2 linked regions of the Methylobacterium currus genome follow. The protein of the gene in region 1 interacts with the protein of each later gene in a pairwise test. Links are inferred from orthologs where the notes say so. Each region holds a gene or a part of one and is shown on either strand. Other genes may lie near its edges. The genes, in order: mobA and DA075_RS27310.

Region 1 (4,210 bases):
GAACACCGTCTATCTCGACACCAAGGACGGCCGCGTCACCATCCAGCTGCGCCCCGACCTCGCACCCAAGCACGTCCAGCAGATCAAGACGCTGACGAAGCGCGGCTTCTACAACGGCATCGTCTTCCACCGCGTCATCGACGGCTTCATGGCCCAGACCGGCGACCCGACCGGCACCGGCATGGGCAAGTCCGACCTGCCGAACATCCCGGCGGAGTTCTCCAAGGCGCCGTTCAAGCGCGGCACCGTCGGCATGGCCCGCTCGCAGGACCCGAACTCGGCCAATTCCCAGTTCTTCATCTGCTTCGGCGACGCCTCGTTCCTCAACAACCAGTACACGGTGGTGGGCGAGGTGACCTCGGGCATGGACGTGGTCGACAAGATCAAGAAGGGCTCGTCGGCCCAGAACGGCACCGTGCAGAGCCCGGACAAGATCGTCCGGATGAGCCTGGCGCAGGACGGCCAGTAAGGCCTTGCGCGGCGGGCGCTCGTCGAGCGGAATCGTGTCGAGCGGAATCTCGGCCGGCCTCGCGCTGACTGTCTCGGCCTCGCACGCCGCCGCGCAGTTCGACGTCTATGACAACCCCTCGGTGCTCTCGCTGCCGACGACCCTGCGGGCGACCGTGCGGGTGCCGGTGGCGAGCCCGCCGCCGGGGGCCGCCGACACCCTCGTCGACACCCTCGTGGCGCTCTATCCCCGGCTCGCCGCCTGCTGGCGCCCGCCGGCCGGCCTCGGGGCCGCCGCGATCACCGCGCGCTTCGCCCTGCGGCGGGACGGGAGCCTTCAGGGCACGCCGCGGATCACCTTCGCGCGCGTCGCGGATGAGCGCCGCACCGCCCTCGTCGCCGAGACTGTCTCGTCCCTCGCCCGCTGCACCCCGGCGCGGCTGACGGCGGGGCTCGGCGGCGCCGTCGCGGGGCGTCCCATCGCCCTGCGTTTCGTCTACTCTGGTCCGAATCAAGGAGACCGACCATGACCGACAGCAACCGACTCGTGATGGAGACCAGCAAGGGCCGCGTGGTCATCGAACTGCGCCCCGACCTCGCCCCCAACCACGTCGAGCGGATCAAGACCCTCTCGCAGCAGGGCTTCTACGACGGCGTGCCGTTCCACCGCGTCATCGACGGCTTCATGGCCCAGACCGGCGACCCGACCGGCACCGGCACCGGCGGCTCCGACCTGCCGGACCTGAAGGCCGAGTTCAACGCCGAGCCGCACGTGCGCGGCACCTGCTCGATGGCCCGCACCAACTTCCCGCACTCGGCCAACTCGCAGTTCTTCATCTGCTTCGGCGACGCCAAGTTCCTCGACCGCCAGTACACGGTGTGGGGCAAGGTGGTCGAGGGCATGGAGGTGATCGACCAGATCAAGCGCGGCGAGCCGGTGCGCGATCCCGACACCATCACGTCGATGCGCGTCGAGGCGTAAGCCTGCACTTGAACCCTCCCCCTTCTGCGGGGGAGGGTGGTCCCGGCGTCAGCAGGGGCCGGGCCGGGACGAAGTCCCGCAAGAGAGCCGGCGCGACGCTGATCCAGACGGCGCCCGTCAGGATGGTCGCGACCTCTCCGGAAGCGGCGTCCCCTCGCCCGGCCCGCTCCGCGGGACACCCTCACCCGCAGAGGGGGAGGGGGAAACCAGTGCCTTACTGAATCGGCGTTCGACCCTCGCCTGCCACCAGCCGCTCCGCTGCGGCAAAGTCCGCCGGCGTGTTGAGGTTCAGGAACGGGTCCACCGGCTCGGTCTCCCAGGCCGCCTCCGCCGCGTTGTGCCGGGCGATCCACATGCCGACCCGCCGCAGGCCCCGCTCCACCAGGGCCGCCCGCAGGTCGTGGCGCAAGGACACCGCCCACAATCCGTTGACGAAGTGCAGCTGCCCGCCGGAGGCCGCGACCGCCATGTCCACGCCGTCGCGGGCACGCGCCGCGTGCAGGCGAGCGACGAAGTCGTCCGGCAGGAACGGCGTGTCGCCGGCGACGCTCGCGACGTAAGCCACGTCCGGGCGGTGCGCGGCGCAGAAATCGAGGGCGGCGAGCACGCCGGCGAGCGGCCCCGGCGCGTCGGGCACCGAATCCGGCACCACGAAGCCCGTGAAGGCGCGAAACCGGCCTGCATCGCCGTTGGCGTTGAGGATCAGGCCGGCAGAGCATTGCGGCCGCAGCCGCTCGGCCACCCGCTCGAGCAAGGTCCTGCCGCCGAGCCGGAGCAGCGGCTTGTCGCCGCCGCCCATCCGGCGGGAGAGCCCGCCGGCCAGGATCACCCCGAGGGTCGGGGACGCGCTCACTCGATCACGATCCGGGGCGCCGGGCGCGGGCCGGCGCCGCCGCTGAGATTGGCCCAGAGGCTGGCGGCGATCGCCCGGTAGGCGGCGGCCTGCGGCCCGTCCGGATCGACCGCCACGACGGGACGGCCGGAATCGGAGGATTCGCGGATCGTCATGTTGAGCGGCACCTCGCCGAGGAACGGCACGCCGAGGGTCTCGGCCTCGTGGCGGGCGCCGCCATGGCCGAAGATGTGCGAGGTGCCGCCGCAATGCGGGCAGACGAAGGTCGCCATGTTCTCGACCACGCCGAGGATCGGCACCTCGACCCGGCGGAACATCGTCACCGCCCGGCGCGCGTCGATCAGCGCGAGGTCCTGCGGCGTCGAGACGATCACCGCCCCGGCCAGGGGCGTCGCCTGCGCCAGCGTCAGCTGCGCGTCGCCGGTGCCGGGGGGCATGTCGACGATCAAGACGTCGAGCTCGCCCCAGGCGACCTCGCGCAGGAGCTGGGTCAGGGCCGATTGCACCATCGGGCCGCGCCAGATCATCGCCGTGTCGGCGGAGATCAGGAAGCCGATCGACATCACCGCGAGGCCGTAGCCGTTGAGCGGCACGATGCGCTGGCCTTGCGGCGTGTTGATCGTCTCCGGCTTGCGGTCGAGGCCGAAGAGCTTCGGGACCGAGGGGCCGTAGATGTCGGCGTCGAGCAGGCCGACCTTGAGACCTTGCGCCCGAAGCGCCAGGGCGAGGTTGCAGGCGGTGGTCGATTTGCCGACGCCGCCCTTGCCCGAGGCCACCGCCACGATGTGGCGCACGCCCGGCAGGGCCGGGCCGGGCCGGGGACCGCCCTGAGCGCCACCCTGGGGGCCGGGCGCGGCGGGGCGCGGGGCCCGGCCGGCACCAGGTCCGGCACTCGGTCCGCGCTCGGCGGTGAGGCTCGCGAGCGCCGCCTTGACGCCGGGAACTTTCAGGACCGCGATCTCGGCCGCCTGCCGCACCGCCTCGAAGGCCTTGGCCTCCGGCGGCGCGATGCCGATCGAGAAGACCACCCGGCCCGAAGGATCGATGACGATCTCCGACAGGCGGCCGGAGGCCGGCAGGCTGGTCCCCGCCGCATCGACCGTCACGCCCGCGAGCGCCTTCAGCACGTCGTCCCGGGTGATCGCCACGTCGCCTCGCTCCTCATCCGCGGATCGTCTCTCCGGGTCATGTAACCCTTGCGCCGGGAAACGCCAGCGCGGCGGGGGCGGCCATCGGTGGGGGGACCGTGGGGTGCGGGCCTCGCGGGCCGGTTTCCCGCTCTCGAGCGCCGGCTGCAGCGAGATCCTGCGCGGCGGCACCTCTACGGGCCCGCTTCGCCGACGCGGTGCGCCTCGCCGCCGAAGCCCGGGGCGAGGACCCGTTCGGCTACCGGGTTGAGTTCGTCAACCTCGCCCGGGCCGCCGAGACCGCCACGGCTCTGGCGCCGCGCTGACGCCTATCCCGGCAGGAAGGCTCGCGCGCCGGTGCCGGCGTCCCGCACCTCCTCGACCGGCGCGCCGTAGAGCCGGCTCAGGGCGGGGGCGTCCAGCACCTCCGCCACCGGGCCGGCGGCGAGGGCCAAGCCGCCGCGCAGGAGGAGCGCCCGGTCGGCGTAGCGGGCGGCCTGGTTGGGGTCGTGGGTGGTGAAGAGGAGGCCGAGCCCGTCGGCGCGCAGGCGCAGGATCTCGGCCATCACCCGGCCCTGGTTGCCGAAGTCGAGGCTCGCCGTCGGCTCGTCGAGGACCACGATGCGCGGCTCCTGGGCGAGGGCCCGGGCGACCAGCACCAATTGGCGCTCGCCGCCCGAGAGCCGCGTCACCGGGCGCTCGGCGAGGTGGGCGATGCCCATCCGGGCGAGCGCGCTCTCCGCCGCCGCGTGGTCGGCGCGCGAGGGGGCGGAGAGCAGGCCGGTGCAGCTGGTGCGCCCC
Region 2 (16,585 bases), 5.6 Mb from region 1 along the record:
TCGAGCTGGGCGATGTAGCGCTCCGACAGCCCGGAGGTCTGCGACAGAACCTTGCGCGACATCGCCCGCACCGCCCGCATGGTGCGGACGCGCTGGCCGAGGACCGCCAGGAACTCCGATTCCGGGTCGTCCGCTTCGGTGGCGCCGGCCAGGGGCTCGTCCGAGCCCGGGCGCGGTCCGTTCTTGCTGGGCATCGGGCTGCCTTACCGGGACCGGAGGGCGAAGCGGCGGCTTCGTCCGGGCGACGGGAGGGCGGGGCCGGAGGTGAGGCTGTAGCGGGTCATGGGATCGTCTGCGCCGCGGCGATCTCCGGAGGGAGAAGCGTCCGGGCGGTTCCTGGGGGACGGGCGAGAGTGGGCCATGCTTAGACCATGCCGCCCCGCCATGCCATGGTGCAGTGCGGGAGGACGGTGCCGATCACGGGGAATTCGCTCCTGCCCCGGACCTTTTCCACGGTGGGACGGGACGGCGATGCGTCGCCCCGCCGCGGACGCGTCCGCTCAGCCGACGCGCTCGACCGCCAGCGCCACGCCCTGGCCGACGCCGACGCACATCGTGGCGAGGCCGAGCCGCCCGCCCGTCCGGGCGAGCTGGAGCGCGACGCTGCCGGCGATGCGGGCGCCCGACATGCCGAGCGGATGGCCGAGCGCGATCGCGCCGCCATGCGGGTTCACGTGGTCGGCATCGTCGGGCAGGCCGAGGCCGCGCAGGCAGGCCAGCGCCTGCGAGGCGAAGGCCTCGTTCAGCTCCACCGCGTCGAAGTCGGACGGCTTGAGGCCGAGGCGGGCGCAGAGCTTCTCCACCGCCGGGATCGGGCCGATGCCCATCACCCGCGGCGGCACGCCCGCCGAGGCGAGGCCGAGCACCCGGGCGATCGGGGTGAGGCCGTGGCGCTCGGCGGCCTCTCTGCTGGCCAGCACCAGGGCGGCGGCGCCGTCGTTGACGCCGGACGCGTTGCCGGCAGTCACGGTCCCGTCCTTCCTTACGAACGGCTTGAGCTTGGCGAGGCCCTCGGCCGTCGTGTCGGCGCGCGGGTGCTCGTCGCGCTCGACCTTGACGTGGCCGCCCTTGCGGTCGGGAATCTCGACCGCGACGATCTCACGCGCGAAGGTGCCGTCTCCTTGCGCCCGGGTCGCCCGCTGCTGCGAGCGCAGGGCGAAGGCGTCCTGATCGGCGCGGGCGACCTGGTAATCCTCGGCGACGTTCTCGGCGGTCTCCGGCATCGAATCGACGCCGTACTGGTGCTTGAGCACCGGGTTGATGAAGCGCCAGCCGATCGTGGTGTCGTGGATCTCGGCCTGGCGCTGGAACGCGCCCTCGGCCTTGCCCATCACGAACGGCGCCCGGGTCATCGATTCGACGCCGCCCGCCACCGCGAGGTCGAGGTCGCCGGACCGGATCGCCCGCGCCGCCGCCCCGACCGCATCCAGGCCCGAGGCGCAGAGACGGTTGAGGGTCAGGCCCGGCACCCGCTCGGGGTAGTCGGCGAGGAGCAGCGCCATGCGGGCGACGTTGCGGTTGTCCTCGCCGGCCTGGTTGGCGCAGCCGAGGAAGACCTCCTCCACCGCCTCCTTGAGGGCCGGGTTGCGCCGCGCGAGTTCCGCCAGCGGCACCGCCGCGAGATCGTCCGCCCGCACCTTGGCGAGCGCCCCGCCGTAGCGGCCGATCGGCGTGCGCACGTAATCGCAGATGTAGACGTCCCGCGCCGCGCTCATGGGCTTCCCTCCCCGGCTTGATTTCGAAAAACCGGTACGGCTGTGCGCCGGTTCGATCAAGCCCCCGGATGCGGCCGCCCCGACCCGGTGCCGGCCTTGACAGAATGTCGCGGCGCCTTGTGCGGTGCGGTCGGAACCCCCAATGTTCCGCTCCGTGACCGGCCGCATCTGGACATCTCTCGCGCGTCTCTGCGCGACCGCCCTTCTCGGCCTCGGCTTCGCCCTTCTGGCGATGTCGGCGGCGGATGCCGCGTCCGGCCGTCCCGAGCCGGTCCTGCGCGCCAGCCACGGCGCCTCGCCGATGGCCAGCCTGCACGCGCATTGGGTGAAGAGCCCGGCCTGCACCCTCACGGCGGGCGGCGTCGACAATCCCCGTCCGGACGACAGCGGTGCGGCGAGCCCGAACCTCGCCTGCCCGACCGACGGCCCGGCCGCCTCCGCCGCCACGCTGCTGCCGCCGCGCCGCCTCGGCGCCCTGGTCCAGGCCGGTGCCGCCCTGCCCGAGCGCCCGCCGAAGGGCCGCGGCTGACGGCCCGCCCGTCGCTTCCGTGGCGGAAGCGGACGCACCGTCACATCTCCGCCTCCGAACGCTGCGAGCCTGACGGCTCGCCGCTGCCGCGTGGCCTTAGCGCCGACGCGCGTGCCCCGAGGCTCGCCCGATTGCGAGCCAGGACCGATCTTTGCCCGACCTTTGCCCGGACGCCCGGCGGCGCGACGCGCCCCGGCCGCTTCCCGAAAACCGCGCAGGAAAGACCCGCCCGTGACCCAACGCCGCCGCATCCTCCTCGGAGCGACCGCCCTCTTCCTCGGGCTCGCCGCCTGCAAGCCGGCCGAGCAGGCCGCCGCCCCCGCGGCCCCGGCCGCCCCGCCGGAAGTCTCGATCGTCACGGTCAAGCACCAGCCGATCCCCTACGAGCGCGACCTGCCGGGCCGGGCTGCCCCGACCCGCATCGCCGAGGTGCGGGCGCGCGTCGCCGGCCTCGTCATCAAGCGCACCTTCGAGCAGGGCAGCCAGGTCAAGGAGGGCGACGTCCTCTACAAGATCGACCCGATGCCGTTCCGGGCCGACCTCGCCAGCGCCGAGGCGACCCTCGCCAAGGCCGAGGCCGCCCTGGTGCTCGCGCGCCAGCAGGCCGAGCGCCTGGAGACCCTGCTCACCCGCCAGACCGCGAGCCAGGCCCAGTACGACGCCGCCTTCGCGGCCCAGAAGCAGGCCGAGGCCGAGGTCGCCGGCGCCAAGGCCGCACGCGACCGGGCCCAGCTCAATCTCGGCTACACCGACGTGCGGGCGCCGATCTCGGGCCGCATCGGCCGGGCGCTGGTCACGGAAGGGGCTCTCGTCGAGCAGGGCGGCGCCAGCAACCTGGCGACGATCCAGCAGCTCGACCCGATCTATGTCGACATCACCCAGTCGGTCGGCGAGCTGAACAAGCTGCGCCGCGACCTCGCCAGCGGCGAGCTCGACCGCCTCGCCGCCGACGTGGCGAGCGTGCGCGTGATCATGGATGACGGCTCGCTCTATCCCGAGCCCGGCCGCCTGCTGTTCTCCGACGTGACCGCCGATCCGAGCACCGGCCAGGTGACGCTCCGTGCCGTGGTGCCGAACCCGCACGGCGAACTCTTCCCCGGCATGTATGTGCGCGCCCGGATCAAGCAGGGCATCGATTCCGACGCCATCGCGGTGCCGCAGCAGGCGGTGCACCGCTCCAACGACGGCCGCGCCCAGGTCTGGCTCGTCGGCCAGGACGAGAAGGTGGTGCTCCAGCCGGTCGAGGTCGGTCCCGTCGTCGAGGGCCAGTGGGTGATCCGCGAGGGGCTGAAGGAGGGCGACCGGGTCGTCGCCGAGGGCTTCCAGAAGATCGTCGCCGGCACGAAGGTCGCGACCGTGCCGTTCGAGACCACCACGATGGCGGCGGCCGGAGCTGGCGCCCCGTCCGCGCCCGCCTCGACCGAGCAGCGCTGAGGGAGGGCACCACGTTGGCGAGCTTCTTCATCGACCGGCCGATCTTCGCCTGGGTCGTCGCACTGTTCATCTGTCTCGGTGGCGTGCTGACGATCCCGATGCTGCCGGTGGCGCAGTACCCGATCATCGCGCCGCCCTCGATCGCCCTCTCGACCGCCTTCCCGGGCGCCTCGGTCGAGGACCTCTATACCGGCACCACGCGCCTCATCGAGGATGAGCTGAACGGCGCGGCCAACATCCAGAGCTTCGAATCGGCGAGCGACTCGTTCGGCGTCGTCGAGATCACCGCGAACTTCGAGCCCGGCACCGATCCGGGCTATGCCGGCGTCGAGGTGCAGAACCGCCTCAAGCGCGTCGAGGCGCGGTTGCCGGCGGAAGTGCGCCAGCAGGGCATCCTGGTCGAGGAGGCCTCGGCTGCGACCCTCAACATCATCACCCTCGTCTCGAAGGACGGCTCGATGGACGAGGTCGCGCTCGGCGACTTCCTCATCCGCAACGTCATCAACGAGATCCGGCGCATCCCGGGCGTCGGCCGCGCCACCCTGTACTCGACCGAGCGCTCGTTGCGGGTCTGGATCGACCCCGACAAGCTGCGCGGCCTGTCGCTCAACGCCTCCGACGTGACCCAGGCGATCCAGCGCCAGAACGTCCAGATCGCGTCCGGCGCCGTCGGCGCCCAGCCGAGCCCGGAGGCGCACAAGGTCAACTTCCCGATCGTCGTGAAGGGCCAGATGCGGGCGCCCGAGGAGTTCGGCGCGGTCGTGCTGCGGGCGAACCCCGACGGCTCGACCGTGCGCCTGCGCGACGTCGCCCGGATCGAGCTCGGCGGCGAGGATTACAAGTTCACCACCCGCCTCAATGGCGGGCCAGCGGCCGGCATCTCGGTGACCCTCGCCCCCGACGGCAACGCCCTCGACACCGCCAAGGCGATCCGCGCCAAGATGGAGGAGCTGTCGCAGTTCTTCCCCGACACGGTGAAGTGGGACATTCCCTACGACATCACCCCTGCCGTCGAGGCGTCGATCGAGAAGGTGCTGCACACCCTCGTCGAGGCGGTGGTGCTGGTGTTCATCGTGATGTTCCTGTTCCTCCAGAACATCCGCTACACCCTGATCCCGACGATCGTGGTGCCGATCGCCCTGCTCGGCACCTGCACGATCATGCTGCTCGCCGGCTTCTCGATCAACGTGCTCACCATGTTCGGCATGGTGCTCGCCATCGGCATCCTGGTCGACGACGCGATCGTGGTGGTGGAGAACGTCGAGCGGATCATGGCCGAGGAGGGCCTGTCGCCCAAGGAGGCGACCCGCAAGGCGATGGGCCAGATCACCGGGGCGATCATCGGTATCACGCTGGTGCTCGTCGCGGTGTTCATCCCGATGGCGTTCTTCCCCGGCTCGGTCGGCATCATCTACCGCCAGTTCTCGATCGCGATGGTGACCTCGATCGCCTTCTCGGCCTTCCTGGCGCTCTCGCTGACGCCTGCGCTCTGCGCCACGCTCCTCAAGCCCGTCGAGCCCGGCCATCACCACGCCAAGCGCGGCTTCTTCGGCTGGTTCAACCGGATCGTCGACCGCGAGACCGCGCGCTACGGCCGCGGCGTCGCCTGGGCGGTGGCGAAGTCCGGCCGCATGATGGTGGTCTACCTGATCCTGGTGGCGGGCGTGGCCTACGCCTTCGTGCGCCTGCCCGAGGGCTTCCTGCCGGTCGAGGACCAGGGCTTCTTCACCGTCGACATCCAGACCCCGCCGGGCTCCTCGTTCAACCGCACGCTCGCGGCGGTGAAGAAGACCGAGGAGCACCTGCTGGCCCAGCCGGGCGTGGCGACCGTGACGATCGTCAACGGCTTCTCGTTCTCGGGCCAGGGCCAGATGACCTCGCAGGCCTTCGTGACGCTCAAGCCCTGGTCGCAGCGCGGCAAGGACCAGAGCGCCGCTGCCCTGGTGGCGGGCACCAACAAGGCGATGGCGAGCTACCGCGACGCGGTGATCCAGGCGCTCGAGCCGCCGCCGATCGACAACCTCGGCAACGCCTCGGGCTTCAGCTTCCGCCTCCAGGACCGGGCCCAAAAGGGCTACGCGGCCCTCATGGCCGCCCAGGAGCAGCTGCTGGCGCTGGCCCGCAAGAGCCCGATCCTCAAGAACGTCTATGTCGAGGGCCTTCCGCCCGCGCCGCAGGCGGAGCTGGTGATCGACCGCGAGAAGGCGGCGGCGCTCGGCGTCAACTTCGCCGACATCAACGACACGATCCAGGTCAATCTCGGCTCGGTCTACACCAACGACTTCCCCAACCGGGGCAAGATGCAGCGGGTGATCGTCCAGGCCGAGGACGGTCAGCGCCTCAACGCCACCGACCTGCTGAACTACGGCGTGAAGAACCACCTCGGCACGATGGTGCCGATGTCGTCCTTCGCCGACCTGAAATGGAGCGTCGGCCCGGCCCAGATCATCGGCTTCAACGGCTACCAGTCGGTCCGCTTCACCGGCGAGCCGGCGGCGGGCTTCACCTCGGGCGAGGCGATCGCCGAGATGGAGCGGCTGATGACCCAGCTGCCGAAGGGCTTCGGCTATACCTGGACCGGACAGTCGCTGCAGGAGAAGCAGGCCGGCTCGCAGGCGACGCTGCTGCTGGCCCTCTCGGTTCTGATCGTGTTCCTGTGCCTGGCGGCCCTGTACGAGAGCTGGTCGATCCCGCTCGCGGTGATGCTGGTCATCCCGCTCGGCGTGATCGGCTCGGTCGCCGGCGTGCTGATCCGCGAGATGCCGAACGACGTCTACTTCAAGATCGGCCTCATCACGATCATCGGCCTGTCGGCCAAGAACGCTATCCTGATCATCGAGTTCGCCCGCGAGCTGTGGAAGCCCGGCACCAGGCTGGTGCCGGCGACGATCGAGGCCTCGCGCCTGCGCTTCCGCCCGATCGTGATGACCTCGCTCGCCTTCATCTTCGGCGTCGTGCCCCTCGCCATCGCGACTGGCGCGGCCTCGAAGAGCCAGCAGGCGATCGGCACCGGCGTGATGGGCGGCATGATCTCCGCCACCGTGCTGGCGGTGATCCTGGTCCCGGTCTTCTTCGTGGTCGCGATGCGGTTCTTCCAGCGCCGGCGGGTGCGGGCGGAGAACCTGGACGCGGCACCGGGGGCGGTGCACGCGCCGGAGCCGGCGCGGGAGCCCGCGCACGGTCACTGACGGATCGCGCAGGCGGGCCGGCTCTTCCGGGCCGGCCCGCAACGATGCCGGGTGCCAATCTGACCTTCGCGCCGATGGCGCGGCTCCGTCGGCGGTGATCCCGGCCGCCGGACACCGTGGATTTCGGCCAGGAGCGGCGAGCGGACCGGCTACCACAAGCCCAGGCGGGACGTCGTATCGCGCCGTGTGGGATGGCGGCCGTCGCCCCCACCCGGACCCGATGCCTCAAATGCGACGCATCCCCCGCACGGGAGATCAACAGGTCTCGACTATTCTTGGGATCGCGACGGTAAGGCCGAGCGCCGAGGTGAGAAAATATTCTCTATCCCCAAGGAAACGTACGTCGTGACGAGCCTCAGTGCCCATTCGAGTCTGACGTCCCTCGCGAGACTGAAGACGTACTCCTCCATCCCGTCGGCCGACACCAAACGAGCGACGACCGGTTCGACGGCGCCTCCGGAGACGACCAGCTCCTCGGAGACACCCAAGCCGCCATCCTCCACGCCGATGTCGGTCGTTTGGTCGCGTGCCCCGGCTGATCGCGTGTCGCTGAGCACCATTCTCACGCTGCAAACCTCGGCACCCGACGAGAAGCCCAAAGACGTCGGGAGCGACGAAGCCTCCACCCAGGCAAGAACGGACGGCGACGTGGCTGGTGCCTCGCCCGATTCATCGAAAGGCCGGGTGGCACCGGGTGCGACCGGCGGACTCGGCTCCCTGAAAGAGGCCGACTCCGCCGGCGAAGGGGCGAACCTGCGGAACGCCAGCAATCGGGACGCGATCGGTTCACCCGCGCATGCTCTGGCTTATCAATCTGCCCAAAGCTTGCTCAAGCTCTACGCGTGACCGTCCTGTTCGCGGTGTTCGGCGAGCGTCGAACACCCCTGCCAATGGTCATTTCATGTTGGCATTGAAGATCCGGTCGAACTCGCCCGACGCCTTCGCCAGGTGCAGCCACTGGTCGACATAGGCCTTGAACACCGTGTCGCCGCGCGGCAGCAGGAAGCCCATCTCGCCGTATTGGAGCGGCTGGTCGGGGTTCACCGCGCAGAGGCCCGGATGCAGCGTCTGTTGCAGCTTTACCTCGACCGACTCGGCGACCATCACGTCGGCGCGCCCCTGAGCGATCTCCTGCCAGATGACGCGGTTGTCCGGGAAGAGCTGGATCTGCGCCTTGGCGAGGTTGGCGCGGGCGAATTTCTCGTTGGTGCCTCCCGGGTTGACGACGACGCGGGTCGCGGGCTGGTTGATCGCCTCCGTCGTCTGGTACTTGGAGACGTCGTCGCAGCGCACGATCGGCGCCTTGCCGTTGACGAGGTACATGTCGCTGAAGAAGGCCTCGCGCTGGCGCGGCAGCGTCACCGAGATGCCGCTCATCGCGACGTCGCACTTCGCCTTGAAGTCGGCGAGCAGGTTCGACCACTTGGTCTGGATGAAGACCGCCTCGGCATCGAGCGACTTGGCGAGGGAGCGGCCGAGATCGATGTCGATGCCGACGAAGTCGTTGGCGCCGTCGGGGCGGTACGAGAACGGCCGGTAGTCGCCGGTCGTGCAGATGTTCAGGACCTTGCGCTCGATGACCTGGTCGAGGCGCGAGGGCTCATCGGCCGCGAGGGCCTGCGTCGCCGCGAGCGCCAGCATCGCACCCGTCACCCACCGCGACGTCTTCGCACCCGCGCCCATGAATCCCACTCCCCGTCAGCTATGAATGTCACGGCGGCACCGTAAGGGCGCGACGGGACACCGTCCAGCTTACCCCGCGAAGGCGGGCGGACCGGGACCGGGTGCCCCGCCCCGCCACGGCCTCACGCTCCATCCGCCGCCATGACGAAGGCGTTGAGCTTGTTGCCGTCGGGATCGCGGAAATACGCCGCGTAGGAGCCGCCGCGCGGGCCCGGCTTCCCCTCGTCGCCGCCGCCGAGGTCGAGCGCCAGGCGATGCAGGCGGTCGACCTGCTCCCGGTCCTTCGCGGCGAGCGCCACCATGACGCCGTTGCCAACGCTGGCCGGGTTGCCGTCATAGGGCGTGATCAGCCCGATGCCGGCGCCGCCGGGCGTGCCCCAGGCGATGAAGCGGTCGCTCTCCATCATGCGGCCGGCGCCCATCTCCCGGGCCAGGGCGTCGTAGAACCGCGCCGCCCGCTCCAGGTCGTTCGTTCCGAGGGTCACGTAGCCGATCATGAGCGTCCCTTTCCCAGGCGGGATCCGCCCGTGTCGACGTCCGTAAGCCGCTTCCGGGGCGGACAGCCACTACTTTCGCCTCACCACAGCAGCGGATGGCGAAACACCTCGACCCGGTCCCCCTCCTCCACCCCCGTCATCGCCTCGGGCAGCTCGGCGAGACCGTCGCTGCCGGTGAGCGAGGACAGCACGCCGGCGCCGTCGCGGGGGAACTTCACCGCCTCCACCACGCCGTCGGTGCCCCGCCGTAGCGAGACGCGGACATATTCCCGCCGCCCCGCCTTCTTGGCGTAGCGGAAGGCCGCGCGGGCAGGCTCGCTCGGCGGGGCGTCGAGCCTGGCGCCGCCGAGACGGGCGAGCAGCGGGCGGACCACGAACAGCAGCGTGACGTAGACCGCGACCGGGTTGCCCGGCAGTCCCACGAAGGCGGTGTCGCCGATGAGCCCCATGGCGACCGGCCGGCCGGGCTTGATCGCGAGGCGCCAGAACACCAGCCGGCCCGCGGCCTCCACCGCCGCCTTGACGTGGTCCTCCTCGCCGGTCGAGACGCCGCCCGAGGTGAGGATGAGGTCGTGGCCGCTCGCGGCCGCGCGCAGGCGCTCGGGCAGGAGGGCGGGATCGTCGCGCAGGATGCCGAGATCGCTCACCTCGGTCCCGAGGCGGCGCAGCAGCGCGACGAGGAGCACGCGGTTCGAATCGTGGATCGCGCCGGGCCGCAACGGAGCGCCCGGCTCGGCCAGCTCGTCGCCGGTCGAGAACACCGCGACACGCAGGCGGCGGCGCACCGCGATCCGAGCGTGGCCGGTGGCCGCGGCGAGCGCCAGGTCGGGCGGGGTCAGGCGGCGACCGGCGGGGATCACGAGGCTGCCGCGGCGGACATCCTCGCCGGCGAGCCGCCGGTTGGCGCCTGGCTGGAGGCCGGCGGGCAGCGCGACCGCGTCGCCCTCGCGCCGCGCGTCCTCCTGCATGAACACCGTATCGGCCCCCGGCGGCATCGGCGCCCCGGTGAAGATCCGCATCGCGCATCGTGCGAGCGCCGCGCCCTCCGGCGCGGCGCCAGCGGGCAGGCGGCCGCGCACCGGCAGCACGGTCTCGGTCCCGGCGGCGAGATCGGCGAAGCGCACGGCGTAGCCGTCGACGGCGGAATTGTCGAAGGGCGGCAGGTCGAGGCCGGCCGTCACGTCCGCGGCGGCGATCCGCCCGTCGGCCTCGATCAGGGGCAGCGTCTCGATCCCGGCGAGCACCGGCAGCCGCTCGCCGATCAGGGCGGCGGCCTCGTCCACCGAGAGCAGCGGGCCGCCGAAGGCGAAGCAGTCGTCAGTCAGCTGCGCCATGAGTTTCGACCCTTTGAGATTCAAGCCTCTCCAGCACCGCGGCGAGAGGCTCGGACCGCGCCAGCACGATATCGGCCACGGCCTCCACCGCGTCGAGGGGCACGACCGGCCGGCCGGCCTCCGGGAAGGGATGGTCGCTCGCCACCGCGACGATGCGGGAATCATCCGGGTGGAGCGGAGGGCGGCCATTGGCGTGGCGGTAGACCTCGAGCTTCGGATGCGCCTCGCGCTTGAAGCCCTCGATCACCACAAGGTCGCACGGCCCGAGCCGCCGCAGCAGGGCGGAGAGGCGCGCCTCCTCCTCGACCTCGCGGATCTGCACATTGCGGCGGCTCGACGACACGATCACCTCGGTCGCTCCCGCCTCGCGATGGCGGAACGAATCCTTGCCGGGTTGGTCGACCTCGAAGGCATGGTGGGCGTGCTTGACCGTCGCCACCCGCAAGCCCCGGGCGCGGAAGGCCGGGATCAGCCGCACCAGCAGCGTCGTCTTGCCCGCACCCGACCAGCCGGCAAGCCCGATGACCCGCATCGTCACGCTCCTGCCCGCGTGAAGCCGAGGCCGGCGAGCTCGGCGGCGAGACCTTCATCATCGAGGAGGCTCAGGAACGCCGCCAGGGCCGGCTCGTCGCGGCGCGCCTCCCGGTAGGCGAAATCGTAATGCTCCTCGGTGAGCGGCAGGAAGCCGAGGCCGTAATCCTTCGCCACCGTGGAGATCGCCACGCCCCAATCGGCCCGGCCCTGCGCCACCGCCGCGGCGACCGCGTTGTGCGAGCGCGGCTGGTTCCAGTAGCCGGCAGGCCGGGCGCCGTTCAAAAGCCCCTCGATCAGGGCCCGCGTGCCGGCGCCGGTATTGCGGTTGACCATCACGGCCGCGTCGTCGGCGAGGAGCCGGCTCACCGCGTCTTTCGCCGAGACGCCCTCGAAGCGGGGATCGCCGGCGCGGAACACCACGCCCTGAAGCCGGCGCCAGCCCGGCGCCAGGGCGAGGCCGGCGGTGAGGTAGGGCGCATTGTAGCGCCCGGTCTCGGGGTCGAGCAGGTGCATCGCCGCGAGGTCGCATTCCCCCCGGCGCAAGGAGGCGAGCCCCCCGGCGGAGCCGACCCAGAGGGTGCGGGCCGACACGCCGCGGCCGGCGAGACGCCCGACCAGGCGGTCGAGGCCGAGGCAGTGGCTGCCGACGATCATCAGGTCCGGCGGCCGTGCCGCCCGGCCGATCCGGGACACGCGCACCGTCTCGCCGGCCTCGATCCCCGCCCGGGTCGCCGGCACGGCGAAGAACCCGTCGGCCTGCGAGAAGGCCGTGACCGCCCCCGAGCCCTTGGCGAGCGGCAGCGCCACCAGCCCATCCGTGCCGCGGGAGAGCGCCGCCATCACGTATTCGGTCCGGCCGAGCTCCGAGGGCAGGCGCTGCGGCAGTCGCGCCTCCACGCTTTCCTCCTCGCGGGCCGGCAGGCCGGCGAGGGCCCGGATCAGCGGCACCACGAATTCGTGGAAGGTGAACATCGCGGAGGTCGGGAAGCCCGGCAGCACCACCACCGGCACGTCGCCGGCCTTGGCCAGGCAGAGCGGCTTGCCGGGCTTCAACGCCACGCCGTGGACCAGGATGCCGGGCTGGCCCAGCCGCGACAGGATGCGATGGGAGACGTCGCCCGCCCCCTTCGAGGTTCCGCCCGACAGGACCACGAGGTCGGCCGACGCAAGGGCACCGTTCAGCGCCGCTTCCAAAGCCGCCTCGTCGTCCGGCACGATGCCGCCCGGCAGGGCGAGGCCGCCATTCTCGGTCACGCTCGCCGCCACGATGGCGCCGTTCGAATCGTAGAGCTTTGCCGGCGCCAGGGACGACCCCGGCGCCAGCAATTCGTCCCCGGTGGAGAGCACCGCGACGCGGGGCCGGCGCACGACCGGGACCTCGGCGAGGCCGCAGGCTGCCAGCATGCCGATCTCGCGGGCGGTCACCAGGGTGAAGCGGCGCAGCACCGTCTCGCCCCGCGCCATGTCGGCGCCGGCATAGCCGACGAACCGGCCAGGGCCGGCCGGCTGGCTCAAGGCGATCCCCGGCTCGGGGCCGTCCTCGAACTCGGTCGCCTCGATCATCACCACCGCGTCGGCGCCGCGGGGCAGCACGCCGCCGGTGGCGATCGGCGTCGCGGTGCCGGGACCGACCGTGAGCGCCGGCGCGACCCCGCAGGCCAGGATCTCGCGGTTGAGGACGAGGCGGCGCGGCTCCGCCTCGCTGGCGCCGTCCGTGTCGGCGCTGCGCACCGCGAAACCGTCCACCAGGGCGCGGTCGAAGGGCGGCACGTCGATCGGCGAGGCGATGTCGGCGGCGAGCACCCGGCCCAGGGCCTCCGGCAGCGGCACGGTCTCAGGGAGCAGGGGCGCGTGCGGCACGGCCTCGCGCCAGCGCGCCATCGCCTCGTCCCGGCTCACCACCGCCAGGAACTGCTCCTGGCGCGCGGCGGCGGCGAGGCGGGCGAGGAAGGTATCGGCAAGCGGACGGGTCAAAGCGGCAGCACCTCGACGGCGGTCCCGGCGGGATAGCCCTCGTGGGCCGGCGGCACCAGCAGGGCGGCATCGGCCCGGGCCAGGCGGTGAAGCGGGATCTCGGCCCCGCCGAGGGGTTCGACGCCGGACGCCGTCCGATGCAGGAACACCGCCTCGGTGAGGCCGATGACGGAGGCGACCTTGCGGGTAAGGGGTAACGTCGGCGTCGTCTCCGGACCGGCACCGGCGAGGGCAGCCAGCAGCGGCCGACCCAGCGCGAGCCAGGCGGCGAGGGTTGCGTCCGGCCGGCCCGGCAGCAGCAGCACCGGCCGCCCCGCCGCCTCGCCGAAGCCGGCGCTCTCGCCGGGCCGAAGGGCGATGCCGTGGGCATGGAGGCGTCCGGCCCGTGCGAGCGCCGAGGCGGTGATGTCACGCCGTCCCAGTCCGGTCCCGCCGATCACCACCACGGCGTCGGCGCCGGGCGCCAGGATGGCGTCGGCGAGGGGATCGACCTCCGCCGGCCGCGCCGCCGGTTCGGCGACGCCGCCGCGGGCGGCGATCCAGGCGCCGAGCAGCGGCGTGAGGGTGTCGGGCACCGCCGCGAGGAGCCGCAGGCGTGGCCGGCGCACCGTCAGCTGCGCGAGTCCGGCCGCGGCGAGGGCGAGGGCCTGCAGCGCGGTCACCCGCTCGCCCGCCATGACGAGGCGCGCGCCGGACGGCATTTCGGCGCCGGGAGCCCGCGTTCCCTCCCCTGCGGCGACCTCGACCTCGATCTCCAGCGGCTCGCCACCGGCCGCCTCCGGCGGCACCGCCTCTGGCGGCACCGCCTCTGGCGGCACCGCCTCTGGCGGCAGCAGGGCGTCGGCGTCGGCGGGCAGCGGCGCACCGGCCTCGACCCAGGCGGGGGCACGGGCGAGCCGCACCGGCGCGTAGGGCGAGGCGCCGACGATCGCGGCGGCGCTCACCGCCCAGCCGTCACGCAAGGCGGTCCGCGCCTCCGGCCGGCCGGTTCCGACCACGATGTCCCGCGCAGCCACGGTGCCCCCGGCCTCGGCCGTCCCCGTCTCCACGGCCGCGACCGGACGCGCCAGGGCGGCGAGCGCCGCCACGGCCTCGGCGACGGGCATCAGCGCGGTCGTGGATGCCCGCGGCGTCACCGGCGGGCGCCCGGATGGGGTGGCGAGGCCATGGTCTGGTCCTGATCCCGGAACGAAGGGTGAGCCGATGCGGCAAGCGCCGGCCCGGATCAAGGTTTCGGCGCCGGGCGGGGGAGCCGGCGGAGAAAATGTCGCGGAAATCCGCGCTCCGCGACCGGTGCGGCGCCATCCGGCGGCCGTGACGGCGGGACGGTCCCTCCTCCCGTCGCCGACGCGCTCCGGAACCGCCCCGATGCTCCGGTCGCCCCGGGGAGGACCGGCGAGGGTGCTACGCAGGAGCCCCCTGCTCCGCCGCCACGATGTCGGCATCGGTCACCCCCTCAATCGGCTTGCCGATCTTGAGGGCCCGGGTCGGCATGCGGGCGCGCATCAGCAGGATCACCGTCTCGGTGTCCGGGCAGCCGGGATCGGCGCAGGCGATCTCGTTCACCGAGAGGGCGTCCTCATCCGTGAGCGCCAGCATGCGGCGGGCCCGGGCCGTCAGGTCCTGGCGCGCCGAGGCTTGCTCCCGCGCCCGGGCGCGCAAGGCCTGGAGGCTCGGGAACATCGGTGCCGGGACCATGGGTGCCTCAGACCGAGCCCGGCTCCCAGGCCGGGAACGGATCGGGCAGGGTCCGGTCCGCCGTCACGAAGCCGCGCTCCGATCCGACGAGGCAGTCATCGAGGGCATGCCGGATCGCCGCCTCGTCGAGCCCGGTGCCGATGAAGACGAGTTCCTGGCGCCGGTCGCCCCACACGTCGCTCCAGTGGCGGGCGAGTTGGTCGCGCCATTCGGGATGATCGGGCCAGCGCGAGCGCGGCACCGCGGCCCACCAGCGCCCGAGCGGCGTCACCCGCGCGGCGGCGCCGGCGAGCGACCATTCCCCGACCCAGTCCGGCCGGGTCGCGAGCCAGAAATGGCCCTTGGCCCGGATCAGGCCCGGCCAGGTGGCTTTGGTGAAGGCGTCGAAGGCCGCCGGGTGGAACGGCCGGCGCGCCCGGTAGACGAAGGAGCCGATGCCGTATTCCTCGGTCTCGGGCACGTGCTCGGCGGCACCGTACAATTCCTTGTACCAGAGCGGATGGGCCTGGGCCTTCTCCTCGCTGAACAGGCCGGTCTCCAGGATGGCCCCGAGGGGCACCCGGCCGAACCCGGCCTCGACGATCCGGGCATCGCCGTTGAGGCCGCGCACGACCTTGCGCACGAGGTCGCGCTGCTCGGGGCCGACGTCGTCGGCCTTGTTGATCACCACCACGTCGGCGAACTCGATCTGCTCGACCAGGAGGTCGACCAGGGTGCGCGTATCCTCCTCGCCCGCGGTCTCGCCGCGGTCGCGCAGGAAGTCGTGCGAGCCGTAATCGCGCAGCAGGTTCACCGCGTCGACCACCGTCACCATCGCGTCGAGGCGGGCGACGTCCGACAGGGAATGCCCGGCCTCGTCGCGGAACGAGAAGGTGCTGGCGACGGGCAGCGGCTCGGAGATGCCGGTGCTCTCGATCAGGAGCGCGTCGAAGCGGCCCTCCTCGGCGAGGCGGCGCACCTCCCGCATCAGGTCGTCGCGCAGGGTGCAGCAGATGCAGCCATTGGTCAGCTCGACCAGGCGCTCGTCGGTGCGCGACAGGCCGGCCTCGCCGGCCCGGACGAGGTCGGCGTCGATGTTCACCTCGCTCATGTCGTTGACGATGACGGCGACCCGGCGCCCTTCGCGGTTGGCGAGCACGTGGTTGAGAAGGGTCGTCTTGCCCGCGCCGAGGAAGCCGGACAGGACGGTGACGGGCAGGCGGGACTTTTGCGGGCGAGCGTCGGGCATGGGCACCTCCAAATTTGTAACAATATAACATTTCTCTCGCTGTCAAGGTCGGAGCCCGTGGCGTTCCGGCGCCTTCCGGACCCGGGACCCGGGCGCGTAGACCCGGCACGCCCCGCCAGGACCGTTCCCGCATGCCGACCTCCCTCCGCCTCGCCGCGCTTCTCGCCGCTCTCCTGGGTCTTCTCGCCGGCACGTCCCGCGCCGAGGCGCCGATGCGCGGCCATGGCGGCCCGGTGCGGGCGCTTGCCGTGACGGCGGACGGGCAGCGGGCGCTCTCCGGCAGCTTCGACGCCTCGGCGATCCTATGGTCGGTGGAGGACGGGACGGCGCTCCGGGTGCTGCGGGCCCATGACGGGGCGGTGAACGCGGTGGCTTTCCTGCCCGATGGCGGGCTCCTCACCGGTGGCGAGGACGGGCGCGTCATCCTCTGGCGCGAGGGTCCCGAGCCGGAGCGGATCCTGGCGACTCATGCAGGCCCGGTCTCCGGCCTCGCGGTGGCGCCGGACGGGCGGCGGGTCGCCTCGTCGTCCTGGGACGGCAGCGCCCGGATCACGCCCCTCGACGGCGGTCCCGCCCTGGTGCGGGAGGGACATCTGGGCAACGTCAACGGCGTCGCCTTCCTGCCCGACGGGCGCCTCGTCACCGCGGGCTACGATGCGAGCGTCCGGATCTGGCCCGAGACCGGTCCTCCGCTCACGGTGCCGTTCGAGGCCCCGGTCAACGCCGTGGCGGCCGCGCCCGACGGCGAGATCGCGGCGGGAGCCGCCGACG

What was found.
Region 2: the proteins of mobA (region 1) and DA075_RS27310 interact in binary tests that used the Escherichia coli proteins (3 or more experiments, as listed by UniProt). The link is inferred for Methylobacterium currus from one-to-one orthologs.

The regions. Positions count from the first base shown.
Region 1 is NZ_CP028843.1:359,874-364,083, forward strand. Bases 464-3,460 are described here. They hold mobA (molybdenum cofactor guanylyltransferase MobA), read right to left. Parts: upstream 2,283-3,460; coding sequence 1,644-2,282; downstream 464-1,643. Other genes in these bases: DA075_RS01690 (peptidylprolyl isomerase), read left to right, coding at 464-469; DA075_RS01695 (hypothetical protein), read left to right, coding at 501-977; DA075_RS01700 (peptidylprolyl isomerase), read left to right, coding at 974-1,429; DA075_RS01710 (Mrp/NBP35 family ATP-binding protein), read right to left, coding at 2,279-3,430. Also shown: more of DA075_RS01690, read left to right, coding at 1-463; DA075_RS01715 (ABC transporter ATP-binding protein), read right to left, coding at 3,739-4,210. UniProt on the Escherichia coli protein: Transfers a GMP moiety from GTP to Mo-molybdopterin (Mo-MPT) cofactor (Moco or molybdenum cofactor) to form Mo-molybdopterin guanine dinucleotide (Mo-MGD) cofactor.
Region 2 is NZ_CP028843.1:5,948,164-5,964,748, forward strand. Bases 8,254-11,248 are described here. They hold DA075_RS27310 (molybdopterin molybdotransferase MoeA), read right to left. Parts: upstream 10,381-11,248; coding sequence 9,127-10,380; downstream 8,254-9,126. Other genes in these bases: DA075_RS27300 (transporter substrate-binding domain-containing protein), read right to left, coding at 8,254-8,549; DA075_RS27305 (VOC family protein), read right to left, coding at 8,672-9,046; mobB (molybdopterin-guanine dinucleotide biosynthesis protein B), read right to left, coding at 10,364-10,912; DA075_RS27320 (molybdopterin biosynthesis protein), read right to left, coding at 10,915-11,248. In the rest of the region: DA075_RS27270 (helix-turn-helix transcriptional regulator), read right to left, coding at 1-194; pcaF (3-oxoadipyl-CoA thiolase), read right to left, coding at 501-1,715; DA075_RS27280 (hypothetical protein), read left to right, coding at 1,858-2,244; DA075_RS27285 (efflux RND transporter periplasmic adaptor subunit), read left to right, coding at 2,476-3,678; DA075_RS27290 (efflux RND transporter permease subunit), read left to right, coding at 3,693-6,866; DA075_RS36125 (hypothetical protein), read left to right, coding at 7,212-7,712; more of DA075_RS27300, read right to left, coding at 7,761-8,253; more of DA075_RS27320, read right to left, coding at 11,249-12,888; DA075_RS27325 (molybdopterin-binding protein), read right to left, coding at 12,885-13,994; DA075_RS27330 (hypothetical protein), read right to left, coding at 14,293-14,586; zinc metallochaperone GTPase ZigA, read right to left, coding at 14,594-15,814; DA075_RS27340 (hypothetical protein), read left to right, coding at 15,946-16,585. UniProt on the Escherichia coli protein: Catalyzes the insertion of molybdate into adenylated molybdopterin with the concomitant release of AMP.